One region of the Alcanivorax sp. VBW004 genome, then DNA from elsewhere that is predicted to be linked to it. Evidence: predicted binding sites of a transcription regulator. Region 1 holds the regulator's gene; each other region holds the start of a gene.
What was found. Region 1 encodes sigma-54, which starts transcription at its own class of promoters, with help from an activator protein. Its sites were predicted from a motif close to TGGCACNNNNNTTGCTNT; they were not measured.
Positions count from the first base shown of each region.

Region 2: glnA (glutamate--ammonia ligase) is a predicted target of sigma-54. The motif match lies at 2,486-2,503, and genes of this name have one in related genera.
Region 3: F1529_RS05520 (TorF family putative porin) is a predicted target of sigma-54. The motif match lies at 3,139-3,156, and genes of this name have one in related genera.
Region 4: F1529_RS12550 (ammonium transporter) is a predicted target of sigma-54. The motif match lies at 2,645-2,662, and genes of this name have one in related genera.

Region 1 covers NZ_WNHC01000001.1:1,694,829-1,700,036, reverse strand. The annotation lists gene lptC (LPS export ABC transporter periplasmic protein LptC) at 1-283, shown strand, start outside; gene lptA (lipopolysaccharide transport periplasmic protein LptA) at 258-863, shown strand; gene lptB (LPS export ABC transporter ATP-binding protein) at 860-1,585, shown strand; gene F1529_RS07845 (RNA polymerase factor sigma-54) at 1,825-3,288, shown strand; gene hpf (ribosome hibernation-promoting factor, HPF/YfiA family) at 3,328-3,627, shown strand; gene ptsN (PTS IIA-like nitrogen regulatory protein PtsN) at 3,643-4,116, shown strand; gene rapZ (RNase adapter RapZ) at 4,223-5,083, shown strand; gene F1529_RS07825 (HPr family phosphocarrier protein) at 5,147-5,208, shown strand, end outside.
Region 2 covers NZ_WNHC01000001.1:726,280-731,487, reverse strand. The annotation lists gene F1529_RS03395 (DUF4124 domain-containing protein) at 59-820, opposite strand; gene glnA (glutamate--ammonia ligase) at 964-2,370, opposite strand; gene F1529_RS03385 (sulfurtransferase TusA family protein) at 2,600-2,851, opposite strand; gene F1529_RS03380 (tRNA (5-methylaminomethyl-2-thiouridylate)-methyltransferase) at 3,004-4,089, opposite strand; gene F1529_RS03375 (metallophosphoesterase) at 4,260-5,207, shown strand.
Region 3 covers NZ_WNHC01000001.1:1,221,192-1,226,399, reverse strand. The annotation lists gene F1529_RS05540 (isoprenylcysteine carboxylmethyltransferase family protein) at 1-378, shown strand, start outside; gene F1529_RS05535 (YiiX/YebB-like N1pC/P60 family cysteine hydrolase) at 278-1,018, opposite strand; gene F1529_RS05530 (M14 family zinc carboxypeptidase) at 1,303-2,346, shown strand; gene F1529_RS05525 (hypothetical protein) at 2,549-3,013, shown strand; gene F1529_RS05520 (TorF family putative porin) at 3,231-3,935, shown strand; gene F1529_RS05515 (endonuclease/exonuclease/phosphatase family protein) at 4,140-5,072, opposite strand.
Region 4 covers NZ_WNHC01000001.1:2,758,745-2,763,952, reverse strand. The annotation lists gene aroC (chorismate synthase) at 1-524, opposite strand, end outside; gene prmB (50S ribosomal protein L3 N(5)-glutamine methyltransferase) at 620-1,549, opposite strand; gene F1529_RS12560 (hypothetical protein) at 1,698-2,072, shown strand; gene F1529_RS12555 (EVE domain-containing protein) at 2,069-2,548, shown strand; gene F1529_RS12550 (ammonium transporter) at 2,685-4,010, shown strand; gene F1529_RS12545 (hypothetical protein) at 4,007-4,639, shown strand; gene F1529_RS12540 (dicarboxylate/amino acid:cation symporter) at 4,735-5,208, shown strand, end outside.

The DNA.
Region 1 (5,208 bases):
CAGCTGGACCATCACCAGCGAGCAAGGCACCGTGGAAGACAATGGCGACCTGATCACCTTTCTCGGCAAGGTCAATGTGGACAACCCCACCCAGAAAGTGAACCTGGACACCGACGAACTGCGCTTCAACAGCGACACCAATATCGCCACCACCCCCGGCGATGTGGAAATGACATTCGACTCCGGCCAGACTCGTGCCGGCGCCCTGGAAGCCGATCTCGACAAGGGCATTCTGAACCTGAAACAAGGAGTAAAGAGTGAGTTTGAAGCACCGGCTTCATAGCACCCGCCGCCTCGCCGCACTGGCATTGCTGGCGACATTGCCCCTGGGCGTTCAGGCCGCCCCCATGGAAGGCCCCATCCAGGTCACGGCAGACAGTGGCCGCTTCGAACAGGATGCGGGCAGCGGCCTGTACCGGGGCAACGTGGAACTGATTCAGGGCAAGCGCAAACTGTTTGCTGACGAAATGCGCCTGTTCACCAAAAATGGCGACCTGGTCCGGGTGGAAGCCACCGGCTCCCCCGTGCGCATGGAGGAAGGCGAGGGACTGAATGCCCACGCCGAAAACCTGGTATACGACATTAACGCGCGCACTCTGGTCCTCACCGGCGACGCTTACATCGAGCATCAGGGCAATACATTTGAAGGCGCCAAGGTGGAATACAGCCTGGACTCCAAACGTGTGGACGCCAGTAGTGAAGGCGACCAGCGCGTTCGCCTGGTGATCCCGGCCGAGAATCAAACCAACGCCACCCGCACCGACGACGATGCTGCCGGCGACGAAGACACCAGCAACTCAAACGACACCCCCGGTGGCGGTAACGACACCGCCTCACCCGACGCGGAGCCCAGCACACCATGAGCCACTTACGCGCCCACCACCTGGCAAAAAGCTACAAGGGCCGCCGGGTCATCGAGGATGTCTCCCTGGACGTGGAAGCCGGCCAGATTGTCGGCCTGCTGGGCCCCAACGGCGCCGGCAAGACCACCTGCTTCTACATGATTGTCGGGCTGGTGGAAGCCGATGCCGGCCGCATTGAGATCAATGACAGCGACATCACCCACCTGCCCATGCACGGTCGCGCCCAGCGCGGGATTGGCTACCTGCCCCAGGAGGCCAGCATCTTCCGTCGCCTGACGGTGGAAGAGAACATCATGGCGATTCTGGAAACCCGCAAGGAGCTGAGCAAGGCAGAGCGCCACGAGCGCATGGAGAGCCTGCTCAAGGAATTCCACATCGGCCACATTCGCGATTCGCTGGGGATGAGCCTGTCCGGCGGCGAGCGGCGCCGAGCGGAGATTGCCCGCGGCCTGGCCACCGACCCGGACTTTATCCTGCTGGACGAACCCTTCGCCGGGGTGGATCCGATCTCGGTGAACGATATCAAGGGTATTATCCGCCACCTGAAAGACCGCGGCATTGGCGTCCTGATCACTGACCACAATGTGCGTGAAACGCTGGATATCTGCGACACCGCCTATATCGTCAGCGCCGGCCACATCATTGCCTCCGGCGATGCGGACATCATCCTCGCCAACCAGCAGGTGCGGGATGTGTACCTGGGCGCCGACTTCAGGCTCTAAACAGACTGCCAGCGACGCCGTGAAAGCACGGACCGGCCTGAAAGCAAGGTAGCCGCGCCCAATGCCTGGACGCGGCTACCTGCTGCCCCCCCCATTGCTGCTCGCCTCGCCACCAACGGCCCACTATCAACCGCCAACGTCACTCACCTAGCACACAAAGACCAGTGGCACAATTCTTGCTTGTTGTGTGATCAGCTTGGTATTCTCGTGTTTTGGGGATCCGCAGAATACCGAGCAGTATGAAGCCCACACTACAACTACAAATTGGCCAGCAGCTCACCATGACGCCGCAGCTGCAGCAGGCCATCCGCCTCTTGCAGCTGTCCACGCTGGACCTGCGCCAGGAAATCCAGCAGGCCGTGGAGAGCAACCCCTTGCTGGAACTGGCCGACGATTTCGGTGACGACAGCCTGCCCGAACATGACGAAGAACGTCAGGACGAGGAGCTGGACACCGAGCGTGACGACGCCCTGGAAGAACTGGTGCAGGACGAACCCGGCGCAGAAACCGAGTGGGACGATGTCTATTCCGGCCAGACCAGCAGCGCCACCGCCTCCCTCCCCGACGATGCAGACGAATGGCAGCAACGCCACGCGGTCTCCGGCAATCTTCAGGACCACCTGCTCTGGCAGCTGAATCTGACGCCCATGAGCGATGTGGACCGCATTATCGCCATGACAATCATTGAATCCCTGGACGACCGCGGCTACATCACCGTGCCCCTGGATGACATCGTCGACATGGTGAACGCCCAGCCGGAGCTGCTCACCGAAGGCGATGAACTGGAGCGCGACGAAGTGCTTGCCGTGCAGCACCGTCTGCAGCAGTTCGACCCCGTCGGCGTAGCCAGCATCGATCTGGCGGACTGTCTGGGCGTACAACTGCGCCAACTGCCCGCCGATACCGCCCTGCGCGACGAAGCCTGCGCCCTGCTGGCTCACCTGGACCTGCTGGAAAAACACGACTACGCCGCCCTGCGTCGCACCCTGCAGACCAGCGAAGACGTCCTGCTGGAGGCCCTGTCCCTGCTACGCACCCTGGACCCGGCCCCCGGCGAGCAGATCGGCGAGCCCCAGGTGGACTACGCCGTTCCCGACGTGATCGTCCGTCAGCATAAGGGCCGCTGGCAGGTCAGCCTCAACGACGACGTGCTCCCCCGGGTCAACCTGCAGCAGCAATACGCCAACATCGCCCGCAACACCAGCGGCGAAGACGGCCAATATCTGCGCAATTGCGTTCAGGAAGCCAAATGGTTCATCAAGAGCCTGCAGAGCCGCCACGACACCCTGCTCAAGGTAGCCACCCGCATTGTCGATGTGCAGCAAGGGTTCTTCGATTATGGCGATGAGGCCATGAAACCCCTGGTTCTGGCGGATATTGCCGATGCCGTTGAGATGCACGAATCGACCATCAGTCGGGTCACCAACCAGAAATACATGATGACACCCCGCGGTGTCTTTGAGCTGAAATATTTCTTTTCCAGTCACGTGGGAACAGACGGCGGCGGTGAGTGTTCCTCCACCGCTATTCGTGCCATTATTAAGAAGCTGGTCGCTGCCGAGAATCCCCGCAAGCCGCTCAGCGATAACAAGCTGGCCAGCTTGCTGAATGAGCAGGGAATCAATGTAGCGCGCCGGACCGTCGCCAAATACAGAGAGGCGATGCGAATACCGTCTTCCAGCGCCCGCAAGCGTTTGGTGTAGGGCGCCAGGACGGATCCCAAACAGGTAAAGGAGCCAGCCATGCAAATTAATATCAGCGGTCATCACCTGGATATTACCGATGCCTTGCGTGCCTATGTGGGTGATAAGTTCTCCCGCCTGGAGCGCCACTTCGATCAAATCACCAGCGTCCAGGTCATTCTCTCTCCGGAACCGAAAACCCATAAAGCTGAATCCACAATCCATATTTCCGGGGCCGATGTCTTCGCCACCGCTGAGGCCGGAGACATGTATGCAGCGATCGATAAGCTGACGGACAAGCTGGACCGCCAGATTCTCAAACACAAGGAAAAGGCCGTCAGCCACAAGCACGGTCACTAACCCAAAGCGACAATTATGCGAGTTCGCGAACTACTGACTCTGGCCCGCACCCATCATGGCGTGCAGGCCAGCAGCAAGAAACAACTGCTGGATCAGGTTGCACAGCTGGCCGCGGCCAGCTGTGACAGCCTCAATGAACAGGAGGTCTTCGATGCTTTGGTCGCCCGGGAAAAACTGGGCTCCACAGGCATTGGCGAAGGCATTGCCATTCCCCACTGCCGGCTCGGACATTGCCAGCAAGCAGTAGGCCTGTTGTTGAAACTGGAAAGCCCCATCGATTTCGACGCCGTTGACGGGCACCCCGTGGACTTGGTGTTTGTATTGCTGGTCCCCCAGGACAACCCGGAACAGCACCTCAAGACACTCAGCCACCTGGCATCCCTGTTCAACGACGACAGCTACCGTGCGGAACTGCGCCACAGCACCGATAACCAACACCTCTATCAGACGGCCGTAGAGTCCGAAGCGGAGTTGCGACTGGCATCATGAAGGAACGCAACAAGCTTTCACGCATCATGCAACACGCCCCAAACGCCCCCTTGTCTATCGATCTTGCGTGCCAGCGTGCTACGTGTGGCGTGCCAGCGGTGCAATCATGAAACTCACCATTATTAGTGGCCGCTCCGGGTCCGGGAAAACCACCGCGCTGCAAGCGCTGGAGGACCAGGGATTTTATTGTGTCGACAACCTGCCCGCCGGCATGCTGCCGACACTGGCGAAACAGCTCAGCGAGGGCGAGCCCCCGATTGAGCGGGTCGCTGTGGGCATTGATGCCCGCAACCTCCCCGCCCAGCTACTGGCTTTCGACAACATCCTTGAAGCCTTGAACGAACAACAGGTGGGCAGTGAAATCATCTACCTGGACGCGGATGACCACACCCTGCAGACCCGCTTCAGCGCCACCCGTCGCCGTCACCCGCTGGGCACCGGCGAGCGCTCACTGGCCGACGCCATCGGCCATGAACGGGAACTGCTGGCCAACATCCGCCAGCGCGCCGATCTGGTCATCGACAGTAGCAACCACGACGTGCACACCCTGCGCAACCTGATGCGCGAACGGGTGGCTCGCCGTGAAGCCGCCCTGTCGCTACAGCTGGAATCCTTCGGCTTCAAGAATGGCCTGCCCACCGACGCGGACCTGGTGTTCGACGTACGGGTATTGCCCAACCCGCACTGGCATGCAGACCTGCGCCCCTTTACCGGCAAGGATGACTGCATCATCGATTTCCTCAGCCAGCATCAGGCCAGTCACGACATGCTCAAGGACATCGGCGATTTCGTGGCGCGCTGGTTACCGGCGTTTGCCCACAGCGATCGCAGCTACGTGACAGTCGCCATCGGCTGTACCGGCGGGCGCCATCGCTCAGTCTTTATCACCGAACAGCTGGCATGGACTCTGCGCGCCAAAGGCATTGCCCTTCAGGTTCGCCACCGGGAACTGCCCAGAGAGCAATAACGCGGCCATGACCTGACACCCGGCCTTTTCCCTTTCAGATCACTTCTGACCACAAGACACCCGATGATTGAAAAGAAGCTCGACGTAATCAACAAACTCGGCCTGCATGCCCGCGCGGCCGCCAA
Region 2 (5,208 bases), 970 kb from region 1:
CCTGCTATTGATGAGTTTAAAGGGAAGGAGGGGCGGAATGCACCATTAAGGTGCATTGTTAGTTGCTACGGATGCTCCGATTCGGTTTTGCCGGCTGGGCAGCGGTGCCCCGATCTGCACCACCGCCCACGCTGGCAGCGCCCCCGGTTGAAGCACTGCCTCCCACATTGGCCGAACCACCACGGTCCGCTGCACCACCGACTTGCGCAGCACCACCGTTACTCCCGCCACCGGGGAAATTGCGGAAATCACTGACCGTGCTGCGGTGAATGTACACTTCCACCGGCTCGGAGGTGATGCGGGTTTCGCCCTCCTCGCTCACCACTTTCACGATCAGGTTATGCACCCCGCGTTCCGGCGCATCCAGCTGCAGGGCGGGCTGCTCCGCGCCATTATCCAGCAACACCAGGCTATCGCCGGCTTGCAGCCCGGGCTGCAGATTCACGGATACATACACGGCATCGGTCGGGTTACGCAGCGTCGAGCCGCTTTCCGGGGACGTAATGGTCAGCGATGTGTACTCCTCCACCGCGGGGTCCGCCGCCTCTTCCTCTGGCGCCGACACCGCCTCCGGCATTTCCACCTTCTTGATTGGCACTGTATTGGTGGTTTTCAGTTTCACTTCCTCGGAGCGGCTGTTCTCTCCGGGTTGATCCGTGAATACCACATTGCCCTTTTCATCGGTGGTCCGGTAAATCTTCGACGCCGGCGCATCAGCGGCGTCTACCCGGCTGGCACCCTCTTCCTCTTCCGCTGTGGCCGCCAGGCTCAGTCCAGACACCAACCCCAGGGCAACAAACGCAATCAGCGACTTTTTCATTGTTATCTCCATATGACTGTCCTTGATTCTGGCCTGACTCGCCCCTTCAGAAAAGGGGTAAGTGCACAAAATGGCCGCCTTTTCACAGGCAAAAAAAAGCCCCCGACAAGCGGGGGCCCTTTTCTGCTAGGTGCCGAAAGGCATTAGCAAGAGTAGTACATGTCGAACTCAACCGGGTGCGGGGTCATGTTCAAACGCTCAACCTCGGCACGCTTGAGTGCGATGTAGCCATCCAGCATATCCTTGGTGAACACGTCGCCTTCGGTCAGGAAGTCCATGTCTTCTTCCAGACAATCCAGCGCCATGGTCAGGGTGTGAGCCACGGTGGGGATGTCTTTGGCTTCTTCAGCCGGCAGATCGTACAGATCCTTGTCCATGGCATCGCCAGGGTGCATCTTGTTCTTGATGCCGTCCAGACCAGCCATCAGCAGGGATGCGAAACACAGGTACGGGTTCGCAGACGGATCAGGGAAGCGCGCTTCCACACGACGGGCCTTGGCGCTGTTCACAAACGGAATGCGGATGGACGCAGAACGGTTGCGAGCAGAGTAGGCCAGCATTACCGGCGCTTCAAAGCCGGGCACCAGACGCTTGTAGGCGTTGGTGGAAGCATTGGTGAATGCGTTCAGGGCGCGGGCGTGCTTGATGATACCACCGATGAAATACAGCGCTTCGTCAGACAGGCCAGCATAGCCGTCACCGGCAAACAGGTTTTTGCCGTCTTTGCCCAGGGACACGTGCACGTGCATACCGGAGCCGTTATCACCGATCAGCGGCTTGGGCATGAAAGTAGCGGTTTTGCCATAGGCATGTGCCACGTTGTGTACGCAGTACTTGAGGATCTGTACTTCGTCCGCCTTGGCGGTCAGGGTGTTGGCGCCAACGCCGATTTCACACTGGCCCGCAGTGCCCACTTCGTGGTGATGCACTTCGATTTTCAGCCCCATGGACTCCATGGCAGAACACATGGCGCCACGCAGATCGTGCAGGCTGTCTACCGGCGGAACCGGGAAGTAACCACCTTTCACGCCCGGACGGTGACCGATGTTGCCGCCTTCGAAGTCTTCGTGGGACACCCACGCAGCTTCTTCAGAGTGGATGTTGTACATGGAACCCTGCATGTCGGATTTCCACTGCACGGAATCAAATACGAAAAATTCAGGCTCAGGACCGAACAGAGCGGTGTCTGCGATGCCGGTAGACTTCAGGTATTCCTCGGCGCGACGAGCAACGGAACGCGGGTCGCGCTCGTAACCTTGCATGGTGGTCGGCTCAAGAATGTCGCAGCGCAGGTTCAGGGTAGCCACGTCGGTGAACGGGTCCATTACGGCGGACTCATCATCCGGCATCATTACCATGTCGGATTCGTTGATGCCCTTCCAACCAGCGATGGAGGAGCCATCAAACATTTTGCCGTCCTGGAAGAAATCTTCATCGATTTCGCCAACCGGAAGGGTGACGTGCTGCTCCTTGCCAGAGCTATCGGTGAAGCGCAGGTCCACCCATTTCACATCGTTTTCTTTGATCAGTTTGAGGGTCTTAACAGACATTATCGTGCGTCCTCCTAAGGAACAGCGGGTTTGTCTCTGACTCGTCGTGCCACTCTGGGTAAGCGCAACACAAAGAGCCGGTATTCTCGGCCACTGGGCCAGCTTTGCCAATAGGGAGGCAAATACCGTGCCAGCCCTTTTTTAGCGCATTCCCCGCCTAAATCGCAAAAACCAGGGAAGATGATTCATTTTGGTGCACAGCAACAGTGCACTCAATAAGTGCAAAGCACTAAAACAGTGCACCGTTATCTTCACCCACTCGCAGCACCACAAAAACCTCGTTGCCCTGCTCGCCCATTTCCAGCACCTCGTGGCCATTAATCCGGCACCAGGCCGGGATATCGCTTAACGCGCCGGGGTCGGTGCAGACCACTTTTAGCGTATCGCCGGTGGCCAGGGTTCTTACCTTGTTCTGGGTCTTGATCACCGGCATGGGGCACAGCAACCGACGCACATCCAGTTCAATCGGGGTGTCGCTCATCAAGGTATCCTTAGCTTCTAGCTTCTAGCTTCTAGCTTCTAGCTTCTAGCTTCTAGCTTCTAGCTTCTAGCTTCTAAAAGATGGGCCGCGCCGCAAATAAAGCACAACCTCGGCAGCACTTTTTTGTTTTTCTCGCAGCTACGTCGCTGTCTTCAGCCCACATTCCAGCTGGCCAGTACCGCATCCGGCTGCGCCGGCGCCACGGTAATCTCCCGTGCGACCCCGTCAGGGCTGCGCACTTCCAGGGTCACAGCCTCTTCAACCCGGCCCTTGGAGTAACGGGCCACAATGGCGGCAGCCTGTTCCAGCTCCGCATCGCTGCCGAACTGGCCATCCACCAGTGCCAGCGGGCCAGGGCAGCTCACCGTGGTGATGCTGGTAAACTGGTAGCGATAGCCTTCCAGAAAGCGGTTCTCACCTTCCTCGCGGCTGATGATCAGCTTGTAATGGGGCTGCGGACGCAAGTGGCGGCCCACTTTCAGCAGCATGATGTCATCCAGCTCGTAGCGACGCTCGTTGCGGGCCTTCCACAGGTCGGCCAGCTTGTTGGAATAGGATTCATCGGTCAGGAAACAGCAACCGCCGGCGGGCTGGGCAAAGTCATCCAGCCCGAACTTGGCAGCCAGCGCCATCTGCGGCTTGCGATTGCGCCCGGAAAAATCGTGCAGCTCATCGCGATTCACCCAGCCTTCTCGCTCGGGCAGGGTAGGCGGCAGGTTCTGGGCACACAGGGGGCGCAGCAGGCGATCATCCGCACCGGACTCCTGGCTGATGATCGGCATGGTTTCCTTGCGCTGGCTCTTCGGGCGCTGGCCAATTACCTCACCGGTAACAATAAAATCGAAGCCCCGGTCACCCGCCAGCTCACGGGCCTTGTTAATCATCAGCGTGGCCTGGTTGACCATGAAGATCTTGCAGTCCAGGCAGGGATTCAGGTTGGCGCCGTAGCCGTGCTTGGGGTTAAGCACCACATCCTTGTACTCCTCGGAGATATCAATGATGTGCATCTTGATACCCAGCTGCTCGGCGACCCACAAGGCGTTGTTGCGCTTTTCCTTGTCCTTGTCCTTTTTGCGGATGGCATGGGTATGCCCTTCCACGCAGAAGCCGGTGTAGAAGTTGACGCCTTCCACCTCGATGCCCTGCTCCTGCATGACTTTCACCGCCAGCATGGAGTCCAGTCCACCGGACACCAGAGCAATGGCGCGGCGCTTGATTGGTTGGCTTGCCTCTGTCATCGAAAAACCTGCGTTGCTGTGGGGACAGCTCAAAAATTGGGCGGCGCAGTATAGCAATCGCGGGCCAAGGGCGCATCCTCCCGATGGCTGCCACACCGACCGGTTGTCACTTCACCGTCATGCCGGTCCGCCACACTCGGCCACCCATGTAATTGAAATTGCTTTGCTTTATGCGCTCAAGACTTCGCTGGCTGCTGATGGCGTCACTGTTTTCCCTGATCGCTGCCGCGCTGGGCTGGTGGTGGCATACGCCCCACGGCCCCTGGCTGGTTCATCAGGAGCCCCTAGCCGGGCAGCGCATCTGCGCGGTGGGCGATGGCGGCTGGGGCAATGCCCCGTCCATGGCCGTGGGTCAGGCGCTGGTGCACCTGGAATGTGACCAGGTGCGCTACCTGGGGGATCTTGTCTATCCGGACGGCATCACCAGTGCCGACGATCCCTTGCTGGAAAGCCGCTTCCTCACCCCCATGAAACCGGCCATGGACGCGGGCATTCCCTTCTATCTGGTGCTGGGCAATCATGACTGGAAAGGCAGCGGCGAGGCCTGGCTGGAAGTGGCGCGGCGCTACCCACAAGTCCACTTTCCCCACTTCTACTATTTTGAACAATGGCCGGACGCTTGCGCCTTCAGCCTGGAAACCACCTGGTTCGAAAAATGGTATTACTTCCGCCGCCAGGGCAGCTGGCTGGAACAGGCCAAGGAAACGGCCCGCCAGCATGGCTGCCGCTTTAGCCTGGGTTTTGCCCACCACCCCATGTTCAGCACCGGCTCCCACGGTGATGCCGGCGAGATGATCAACCTCTCACTCAAGCCAAAGCTGCTCGGCCACCTGGACCTGCTGGTGGGCGGTCATGACCACGTGCTGTCCGATGAGGGGGAATACCAGGGCACCCGTCAGCTGATTTCCGGGGCCGCCAGCATCAATAACGACCTGGGGCCTCCCAGTGAACAGCAACGCTTCACCCGCGCCACCCACGGCCTGGCCACCATTGATCTGCAGGATGATAACGGGACGATGCAAGCGGAGTACCGCTTTTACAGTGTGCTGGGGAACCCACAGGATCCATTGATCACACTACTCTGGCAGGGCACCCAACAGGGGAAAGGGATTCGCTGAA
Region 3 (5,208 bases), 470 kb from region 1:
GCGCTGTCCCTTCCGGGGGTACACTTCACCGGCCAGCAATGGGTCACACTGGTGCTCGCGCTTATCGGGATCGGGCTTGCCGCCAGTGCGGTGATTCAACTGCGCCGGGCCCACACCACACTGATGCCGCACCGGGCAGCCAATGCCCTGCTCACCGGCGGCGTGTTTTCGCTCAGCCGTAATCCCATCTACCTGGGCTTTGCCTGCCTGCATCTGGCCATGGCACTGGCTCAACACAGCACCGGCATGCTGGTGATGTGGGTGCCTGTCATCTGGGTTATCCAGCAACATGTGATCGCGGCGGAAGAAACGTTTCATGCCCAACAGTTTGGCGAGCAGTGGCAGGCATACAGGAAGAAGGTGCGGCGCTGGCTGTAAGCGTCTTATCGGCCTCACCGCGCATCGGACGCCATGGCAATTCAGATTTTAGCCATTCCACGGGGCCCAGCTTGCCATGCTGCAAACGCATATGACGCGAACCAAAATGGCCGGGCACCAAGGTGCTTGGACGCGTATCCAGGGGTAACCAGCCAAGGCGACGATAGAGCTCCGCCACCAGCTCGGAGCAGAACCAGCCACGCTGGTCTGGCCGGCGGGTAAACCCGGTCAGCACATCCAGCGCATTACAGAACACATAATTTTTATAGGGGCGATGCAGCAGTCGGCGCGCCATGCGGGCCACCATGCGCTGCTGGCGCTCCGACAGATTGGGCCCGTGCCGTCGACGTACCGCCACCGCCCCCGGGTAATCCCGGATTTTTCTGTGTAACGGAACCAGCGCCACACCGGCAATCGGGTGGCCGAGGGTCACATCCGGGGATTCACTGAGAGTAGTGGATTCCAGCACCAGCGGTTCCGGCTGACCAGGCAGGTGAAGCACCATGCCTATATGACTCCAGGGGCTGCGGGTAAATACCCGAATCACATCGCTGGTAAACCCCCGACCGGAAAACAGCAGCAGATCACCGGTGCGCAATGTATCAACAGAATCGTGAGGCTGAATGTCTGGCTTGGCCACAGTCGCCCTTCCGTTGTGATGACATCCGGACGAAGCACTCCGCCCGTCATGCGATGAAACCCTTGCTCTTCACGCTAGAAACCCGTCATGACACTCTGCTGACAACACGATCACACTTTGGTGAAAGGGAAGAGATAACCACAAGCGTAAAGCTACCAGTGGCAACGCGGAGAATCCCGCTAGCCCCGGACCGTGCAGCCGCCTGAATCGCCCGCCGCTTCTATCGTCACATTTCTGTTATCCATTGCCGTTAAGGTGAGCGTCACCGTGGACGAAAGTGACCTATGGAAGAAAAGCTCTACCTGCTGCAACGCCACCTGCCGGAACTGCTGGAACTGGATGCATTGATCCGCCACGGGGAACGGCATTTACGCGTGACCACCGTGCATCAGGTGCCCATGGGTCAAATCTCCTTGCCAATTCATGTGATTGAGCTGGGCAGCCAATCGCCCAACGCACCGGTGATAGGTTTTTTCGGTGGCGTACACGGTGTGGAACGGATTGGCAGTCAGGTGTTGATGTCCTGGCTGCATAGCCTGATCCATCGCCTGCAATGGGATGACCAGCTTCACCGGCGCCTGGAAAAGGTACGCCTGGTTTTCATGCCCATGATCAATCCAGGCGGGATCTGGCGGCGCACCCGCAGCAACCCCAACGGGGTGGATCTGATGCGCAACGCCCCGATTGACGCCATGGGCAAGGTCCCCTTTCTGGTCGGCGGCCATCGCATCAGCCGGCATTTGCCCTGGTATCGGGGGAAAAGGGGTGAACCCATGGAGCCCGAGGCCCAGGCGGTAATCCGCACCGTGCGAGAAAAATTGTTTTCCTCACCATTCTCCATGAGCCTGGATTGCCACAGCGGCTTTGGCCGTCGGGACCGGGTCTGGTGTTGCTACGCGCGAAGCCATCGGCCGATCCCGCATATTGCCGAGGTATACCGGCTCAAACAGGTCTTCGAGCAAACCTACCCGAATCACCATCCCTACCTGATCGAGCCGCAGTCGATCAACTACACCACCCACGGGGATCTCTGGGATTACCTGTACGACGACGCCCAGGAACAGCAGCCGGATCACACCTTTCTGCCCTTCACCCTGGAAATGGGGTCCTGGCTCTGGGTGCGCAAGAACCCACGCCAGATGCTGGATTTCTTCGGTTACTTCAACCCGATGATTAGCCACCGCCATCACCGGGTTCTGCGCCAGCATCTGCCCTTCTTCGAGTTCCTCACCGCCATGGCCAGCAACGCCGGTAACTGGTTGCCAACCCCGAAAGAGAAGCAACGCCTCACCCGCCAGGCCATTGAACACTGGTTCCCCGCACCGTAACGCGCCAAGATGTTGCCAGGGTTCAGCCATGGCAAAATGCCTTGCCTGCGCCACCACAAGCGACAACTTGGCCTCAGCTTTGCATTGACCCGTGCATGCGCGGTGCCCAAGATTGGACCACCCTGATTCAAGGCACCGCTGAATCACGCTTTGCCTGCTCTACCACCGCCTTATACTGAGCAAAACCAAACAGGAATTTTCTATGAAATACCTTGCCACAGCCTGTGCATTCCTGCTGGCCGGTTGTCAGCACCTCAACTACCAGCCCCCCAGCGGCGACGATACCGCGACCGTCACCTTCACCGGCAACAGCCTCTCCGCCCAGCCAATGGTGTGTGTCCCCGGAAAAGGCTTCAAATCCACAGAATATGCTCTGACAAACAGTGGCAGCGAGGCGCTGGGCGATCTGCGCGAAGCCCTCAAGAAAAGCCCGCAAGTCACTACCACCGTCACAGCAGGGGAGCCCACCCGAATCGGCGTAGCCTTCAATCGCCCAGGCAATAACCATAGCCGCGATCGCTGTCAGGTTGCCCTGTTATTCACGCCTTCTGCCAACAGCGAATACAGCGCCCATTTTGTTTACGAAAATGATCAGTGCGGGCTGTCGCTGCAAGACGCGGCCGGCGGCTCAGCCGATGCGGTTCTGACTGACTGGGAATGCCCATAACCGTCGCACCAAAGCGGTGCCGAGCACCATTATCGTGCACCGCTTTCCTTTCTCTCCCTGCACGAACCTCCAAACACCCCACCTGAAACAAGCTAACCCATTGTTATAAAAAGAGTAACAATAGTTGGCACAGTCTCTGCAATACTTCTGATGAGCCGAATTGGCGGTGCGTCACCTGCGCACACTGAACGAATTAGACTTGTTAAGAGGGTTGCACATGAAAAACGTATTTGGTCTGAAGAAAACCGTTCTGGCGGCATCAGTGATTGCTGCCAGCCTGGCCCCTGCCATTGCTGCGGCTGAAGTCAGCGGCACTCTGGGTGCATCCAGCCAGTACCTGTGGCGCGGGCAGCAACTGACTGACGGCGCAGCGGTATACGGTAGTGTTGATTACGCCCACGCTTCCGGCCTGTACGCAGGCGCCTGGGCATCCTCTGAAACCGACGACACCGAGTATGACCTGTACGCAGGTTTTGGTGGCGAAGCCGGCGGCTTCAGCTATGACATCAGCTACATCGACTACAACTACACCTCCGGTGGCACCGGTGCCACCGATCCGGCTTCCAGTGCTGACTTCGAAGAAGTGCATGTTGGTGCAGGCTTTGCCGGTTTCAGCGCCGATGCCTTCATCGGCGTTGGCGAAGTAGCTCACGGCGACAATGCCACTGACAACAAAGACAACTACTTCGCACTGGGCTACGGCTACGACAAATACGGTATTAGTGCAGGTTACTACGACTTCGATGGCGATCCGGAAGTCGATGGCACCCTGGCAGATTACACCCACGTGGATCTGAGCTACGCCGTCACCGACCAGTTCACCTTTACTGCGTCTAAAATCGTAGACCAGGAAGATGTTGCCGGCGAAGACACCTGGGATGACGACGTCGTAATGAGCGTTTCCTACGAGTTCGCTCTGTAAGGCACAAGATCAAACACGCTCCTTCGGGCGACTCCGGTCGCCCACTGTTTACGCCGCAGGGCTCTCCCTGGTCCTCGCAAGCACGCAAGCAACCCTGCGGCGCTTTTTTCTTTCACGCTTGATGCTCAACGCCCGATGCCTGACGCTTAAAAGCAAAGAGGGAGCGGTGTTACTCGCAGCATGAAACTTCCCGCATTTTTTCTTCTAGCGTTCAAAATACACCACCAATGCATCATGGTCTGAAATCGGTGCCACACCCTGGCTGCCATACAGGCTGTCATAACGCCCCGCATTACCACGACTCACCGCAACCTTGCTAACAGAGGGCTTCAATCCGGGTGACACCCAGATGTGGTCCAGCGCTTGCGGGCGACAACGGTGGCGAAAACTGTAGCGTTCCTTTTCAGGCAAGAACGACCAGAGATTCAGCAAGCCCGATTGCTCAAACCGTTCATTGCTGTCGGAGAACCGGCCTTCATCCCACGTCGTATTGAAATCCCCCGCGACGATCAATGGCGAGGTCTGCATCGTTACCCAGTTGGCCAACAAGGCCGCCTGAGTCTGTCTTTTTTCATGAACCCAGGCTTTCTTCAAATTCCGCGCGCTACGCCAATGCACCACCACTACATTCACAGCAAGCGGCGCTTCAAGCGTAACCACCAACGGTGGGCGTGCATACAGCGCGTGACCATGGAATTGCTGGCCTGAAAAAAGAGTGCTCACCGACCCAATGTTGACCGGTGAGCGATACATTATTGCCACATCCATACCCGAAGGATCATTACCCTCACGCAGCGCTGAACGATACCGGTAACCACGCTGCGCCAACCGATCCGCCAGCCGATCCAGCACGGCCTGGTTTTCCACTTCCTGAAGCGCCAGAACATGCGGCGCGTTCAGGTCTTCAACAATAAAGCCCGCAACGGCATTTATCCGTGCCCTCAACAACGCAGACGACACAGGGTCATCCAGCTCGCTGTTCTTGTGGTCATCGCGCAGGCGCCACAGATTCAGGGTTGCCAGCGCCCATGTCTGATCAGACGCAGCAGGCACACCACGGGCAGGCGCAAGCTGTGCACAATCGGCCGGGGCCAACAGCGGGGAAATAGTGAGGACAATCAGAATGAATAAACGCATGCAGGCAGTGTATGCGCGCCATCCGCTGCGTAACAGAGGCTCAAGCGAAGCGGATTAACGCAGGGCAACCACGCACTGACACAACGGCGACATCCGTCTAATCCGTGTTCAAAAAAAACCCGCCGGAGAGGCGGGT
Region 4 (5,208 bases), 1.1 Mb from region 1:
TTGTTCACCGCCGACCAGTCACAGGACTCGGCCTTCACATCACCAATCTGGGTGCAGCCACCATAGATACGAATGCCCAGGCGCTGCTCCAGGAATTTGCGGGCAATGGCGCCGCCGGCCACGCGCATGGCCGTTTCCCGGGCAGAGGAACGTCCGCCGCCGCGATAATCACGGAAACCGTATTTCTGGGTGTAGGTGTAATCCGCATGGCCAGGACGGAAAGTGCCGGCGATGTTGGAGTAATCCTTGGATTTCTGGTCGGTATTCTCGATCAGCAAGCCAATGGAAGTGCCCGTAGTCTTGCCTTCGAACACCCCGGAGAGAATTTTCACCTGATCCGGTTCACGCCGTTGGGTGGTATAGCGGCTGGTGCCCGGCTTACGGCGGTCCAGTTCAACCTGCAGGTCCGCTTCACTGATTTCCAGGCCCGGGGGGCAGCCGTCCACGATAGCGCCCAGGGCGGGGCCATGACTTTCACCGAAAGTGGTAATGCGAAAACGCTCACCGAAACTGTTACCGGACATGCTGCCCCTCTTGAAAAATTAATAAAATCAATCTATTACAAAAAAAATCCGTCAAATCACTTCAGACTGGCAAAGGCTCTTGCCGCATCGCTGACTCAATCAGCCAGGAGATCGTCACGGTATTCTAGCAGCTGCGCGCGGGTAAGCATGAACACCCCGTGCCCGCCTCGCTCGAATTCGAACCAGAAGAACGGCACCTGGGGCCAGGTCTGCAACATGGCTTCCCAACTGTTGCCCACTTCCACGATCAGCACACCCTCTTCAGTCAGCTGATCCGGTGCATCCAGTAACAGCTTGCGCGTGAAATCGAGGCCGTCATCACCGGATGCCAACGCCAGCTCTGGCTCATGGCGGTACTCGTCCGGCAAACTCGCCATATCCTGGGCATCCACATAGGGCGGGTTGGAGACGATCAGGTCGTAGGGGCCATCCACCGCGGCCAGCCCATCGGATTGTAGCGCCCGCACCTGCTCCGCAAGCCCGTGGCGCTGAATATTTTCCTCACATACCGCCAGTGCCTCAGCGCTGATATCACTGCCATCCACCTGGGCATGCTCAAACGCGTAGGCACAGGCAATCGCGATACAGCCACTACCGGTACACAGGTCCAGCACCCGATGCACTCGCTCAGGATCGACCCAGGGCGTAAAGGACTGCTCAATCAGCTCAGCCAACGGCGAACGCGGTATCAACACCCGCTCATCCACATAGAACGGCAGGCCACAAAACCAGGCTTCATGGGTCAGATAAGGAACCGGGACCCGGTCATTCACCCGCTTCACCAGCTGACTCAGATACCCACTAATTTCAGAGGGCAGTAAACGGGCATCGAGAATCCGGGGATCACTCTGCAGCGGCAACGCCAGCTGATGCATCAACAGGGCCAGGGCTTCATCCCAGGGATCATCATTGCCATGCCCAAAGAACACCCCGCCACTGCGCAGCATGCTTTCCCCAAAACGCAGACAGTCACGGACTGTTTGCAGGGTGGCCATGGCCTCATTCTGTTGTTGCGAACTGATCACGCATCCACCTCCACCGACAACACGCACTGACAACTGCGCCGATCACCCTTGATCCTGCACCGTTGACGAACACCAGTAAAAAGAAGCGCTGAAGATTAGCACAGAATCGGTTATAAAAGCCTGTCACGCTTGCAGTAAAAGGACAGCAATGAGCGCGGTTACGGTAACGCAGGAGGGCCCCTTCGCCCTGGTCGAGCTAAAGAAAGGCACCCAGGTGGACATGCGCGTTCAATTGTCCATTTACCGGCAACGGCTGCGCCTGTTCAATCAGCACCAGCAGCGTAAACAGCTCACCATTTACGTCGGCCATATCAAGGGGCTGGATTACACCGCCGCCCGCTACTCCTGTGGCGAGGATTTTGCGCAAATTACCGAAGCCAAGGCGATGGTGCTGGAAAGCGTACTCAACCGGACCTATGCCAATATGATGCTGAAGCTTAACAAACCGGCCTTTCCCGTTTACATTTGTGGCAGCATCAGCCAGGCCAAGGAGTGCCTTCTCAAACATCACCCACAGGAGTGAGCACTATCTGGTTATTAAAAACGGAACCGGATGCCTTCAGCATCGATGATCTGCGCAACTGCAAAAACGCCACCAGCGGCTGGGATGGCGTGCGCAATTATCAAGCACGCAACCGGCTTCGCGATGAAATGAAAGCCGGCGATACCGTGCTGATTTATCATTCCAGCTGCGCGGTCCCCGCCATTGTTGGCGAAGCCCACGTCACCAGCGCCCCCTACCCCGATCCGACCCAGTTTGATCCTGCTGCGGATGGCTATGACCCACGCAGCACCCGCGAAATGCCCCGCTGGTATCAGGCCGATATACAGTTTGCCTGCCACTACCCGCAGCCCTTGACGCTGAAGCAGATCAAGCACCACCCCGAATTTGCCGACATGGAGCTTGTGGTGCGGCCTCGCCTGTCGGTACAGAAAGTGTCCGAGCGGCAGCTCCAGCTCATCCGGCAGATGGGTCAGCCCGTGGATGCCACCGCATAGGGCGCGTTGCGCACCACAAAAACTCCCAGCACCACAACAGGGCATTCATTAAGACAAAAGAACTACAAACCCCCTGATTCCGTCGGCTTTACGCGCTGGCACAGCGGTTGCAATCCCTTCTCACAACCAATGACGAATGGGATTCACCGCTATGCTGTTGCGACGCTATCACTGGCTTTCTCTGCTGATTCTTCCCGAGTTCGCCAACGCCGATACCCTGACTGCCACCGATACCGTCTGGATTGCCATCGCTGCGGCGCTGGTGTTCTTCATGCAGGCGGGTTTTGCACTGCTTGAGAGCGGGCTGAGCCGGGCAAAAAACTCACTGAACGTGGTCATGAAGAACTACATGGACCTGTGTGTTGGCACTCTGGTGTTCTGGGCCGTGGGCTTCGGGCTGATGTTCGGCACCAGCAGCAATGGCTGGTTCGGGCAGGATCAGTTCATGCTCAACCAGGCTGACGCCAGCACCTGGGCCATGCTCCTGTTCCAGATCATGTTCGCCGCTACCGCCGCCACCATCGCCTCCGGGGCCATGGCGGAACGCACCCGCTACGTGGGTTATTTGTGCGGTGCAGTGGTGATTACCGGCCTTATCTACCCGCTGTTCGGCAACTGGGCCTGGAACAGCAATGGCTGGCTCGCCCAGATGGGCTTTATTGATTTCGCCGGCTCCACGGTGGTCCACAGTATCGGCGGTTGGTGCGCACTGGCCGGTATTATGGTGGTAGGCCCGCGACTCGGCCGTTTCGACAGCCAGGGCAAACCACGCACCATTCCCGGCCATAACCTTTCCTATGTGGCATTGGGCGGCTTCATACTCTGGTTCGGCTGGTTTGGCTTCAACGGGGGCTCCACCCTCTCTGCCAGCGTGGATATCGCCAAGGTGAATCTGAATACCCAGCTGGCCGCCGCAGCCGGTGCCGTGGGCAGCGTTATCTACCGGATGGTAAGTCGCCGCCCGGTATTACTGACAGAAACCGTGAATGGCAGCCTGGCGGGGCTGGTGGCGGTGACCGCTGGCTGTGCCGTCATGGCACCCGGCTTTGCCGTCATCACCGGCCTGGTGGCCGGCGCGCTGGCGGCTTTCGGCGCCCGCATTCTGCTCGCCTTCCGCCTGGATGACGTGGTCGGCGCCGTCCCTGTGCATGCCTTCGCCGGTGCCTGGGGCACCCTGGCTGCCGGGCTGTTCTACGACGGCGACCTGTTCAACGGCCAGCGCGTGATGGTGCAACTGCTGGGAGTAATCGTGGCATTCGGCTGGGCATTCTTCACCGCGCTGATCATGTACATGCTGGTATCCATTCTGGCAGGCCTGCGAGCACCGGCTCTGCACGAACAACGGGGGCTGGACCTCAGCGAGCACGCCGAAACCGGCTACCCGGAATTCCCCCAGAACACGCTCTACAACAGTGACACCTACAACGCAGACAAGGCCCGCGGGCAGGAGCTGCGTCCATGAGCCCAGCGCCCATCAACCAAAGCGTCCAGCGTCGACGACGCGCTATCGTCACCGGCCTGGCGCCCTACATGAATGAGCCGGTACTGCTGGAGGCGATCAGCCACTGGCAGCTGCATTACGCGGAACGACCGAGCTTTTCCCTGCAAGGCTTTGTCAGCGACCTATGCCGCCTGTTCGACCTTGGCGAGCGGCGCCACCATATTCACATGAGTTTGGTGCAAGCGATGACGCTGTCCGACAGCGAACTTGCCGCCGATCCATTGGCCAACAGCAACGACAGCCACACTGAAGCGCACCCGTGCACCCATGCGTTTCAGTGCCTGCTCCAGGCCCTGTGGCAGAGGCTTGGCAAACGGGCAGCCACCCAGTTACAGCTGGATATGGGGGCACAACTGCGCCAGCGCAGTGTTAGCGCCGAAACCCGACTGACCATGGAATACTGGCTGCAATCACCGGACAAATCACTCAGCCCCCTGCCCCTGGCCAGCTTGCGTGACCAACTGAACCGCACCTATGTCCTGTTATGCGAACAGCTGGGGCCTGTCGAGGCAGACCAGCAACTCAAGGCCGCTTACCAGGCAACGCTGGCCCGGCTGGATGACAAGGAGGCCCTGCAAACCTTGATGTAGTTCTGCCCCGCTGTGCACAGAGACAGGATCAGGTACTCTCAGGAATGGAATAAGTAAAGGCACGGGTGGCCATTGATGGCCACCAGGGGGAGACAGTGAAATTACACCACCAGATATTCATTGCCATGTTGGCCGGCGCACTGGCAGGCAGTTTCACCGCCGAATCCAGCACGCTGTTCGGGCTACCTGTGCTCAGTGGTTACGATCTGGTGGGAACCCTGTTTATCAATGCCTTGAAAATGGTCGTCATCCCGCTGATTGTGACGGCCATTATCAACGGCATGGTGGGCGTCGGCGATGGGCAGAATCTGGGGCGGATGGGCCTGAAAACCGTGGCCCTGTACATGACCACCACCCTGGTAGCCGTGCTGATCGGCCTCACCGTGGTCAATCTGTTCAGCCCCGGTATTATCAATGATCAGCCCGCCCGGGAGTTACTCGGCCTGGCCACGGAAACCGAGGATGCGCTGGCTAAAATCGAAGGCCGTGGGGCCGGCGATTTCACCGATATCCTCCGCCAGATGCTGCCGCCCAATCTGATAGCGGCGGCAGCCAACGGCCAAATGCTG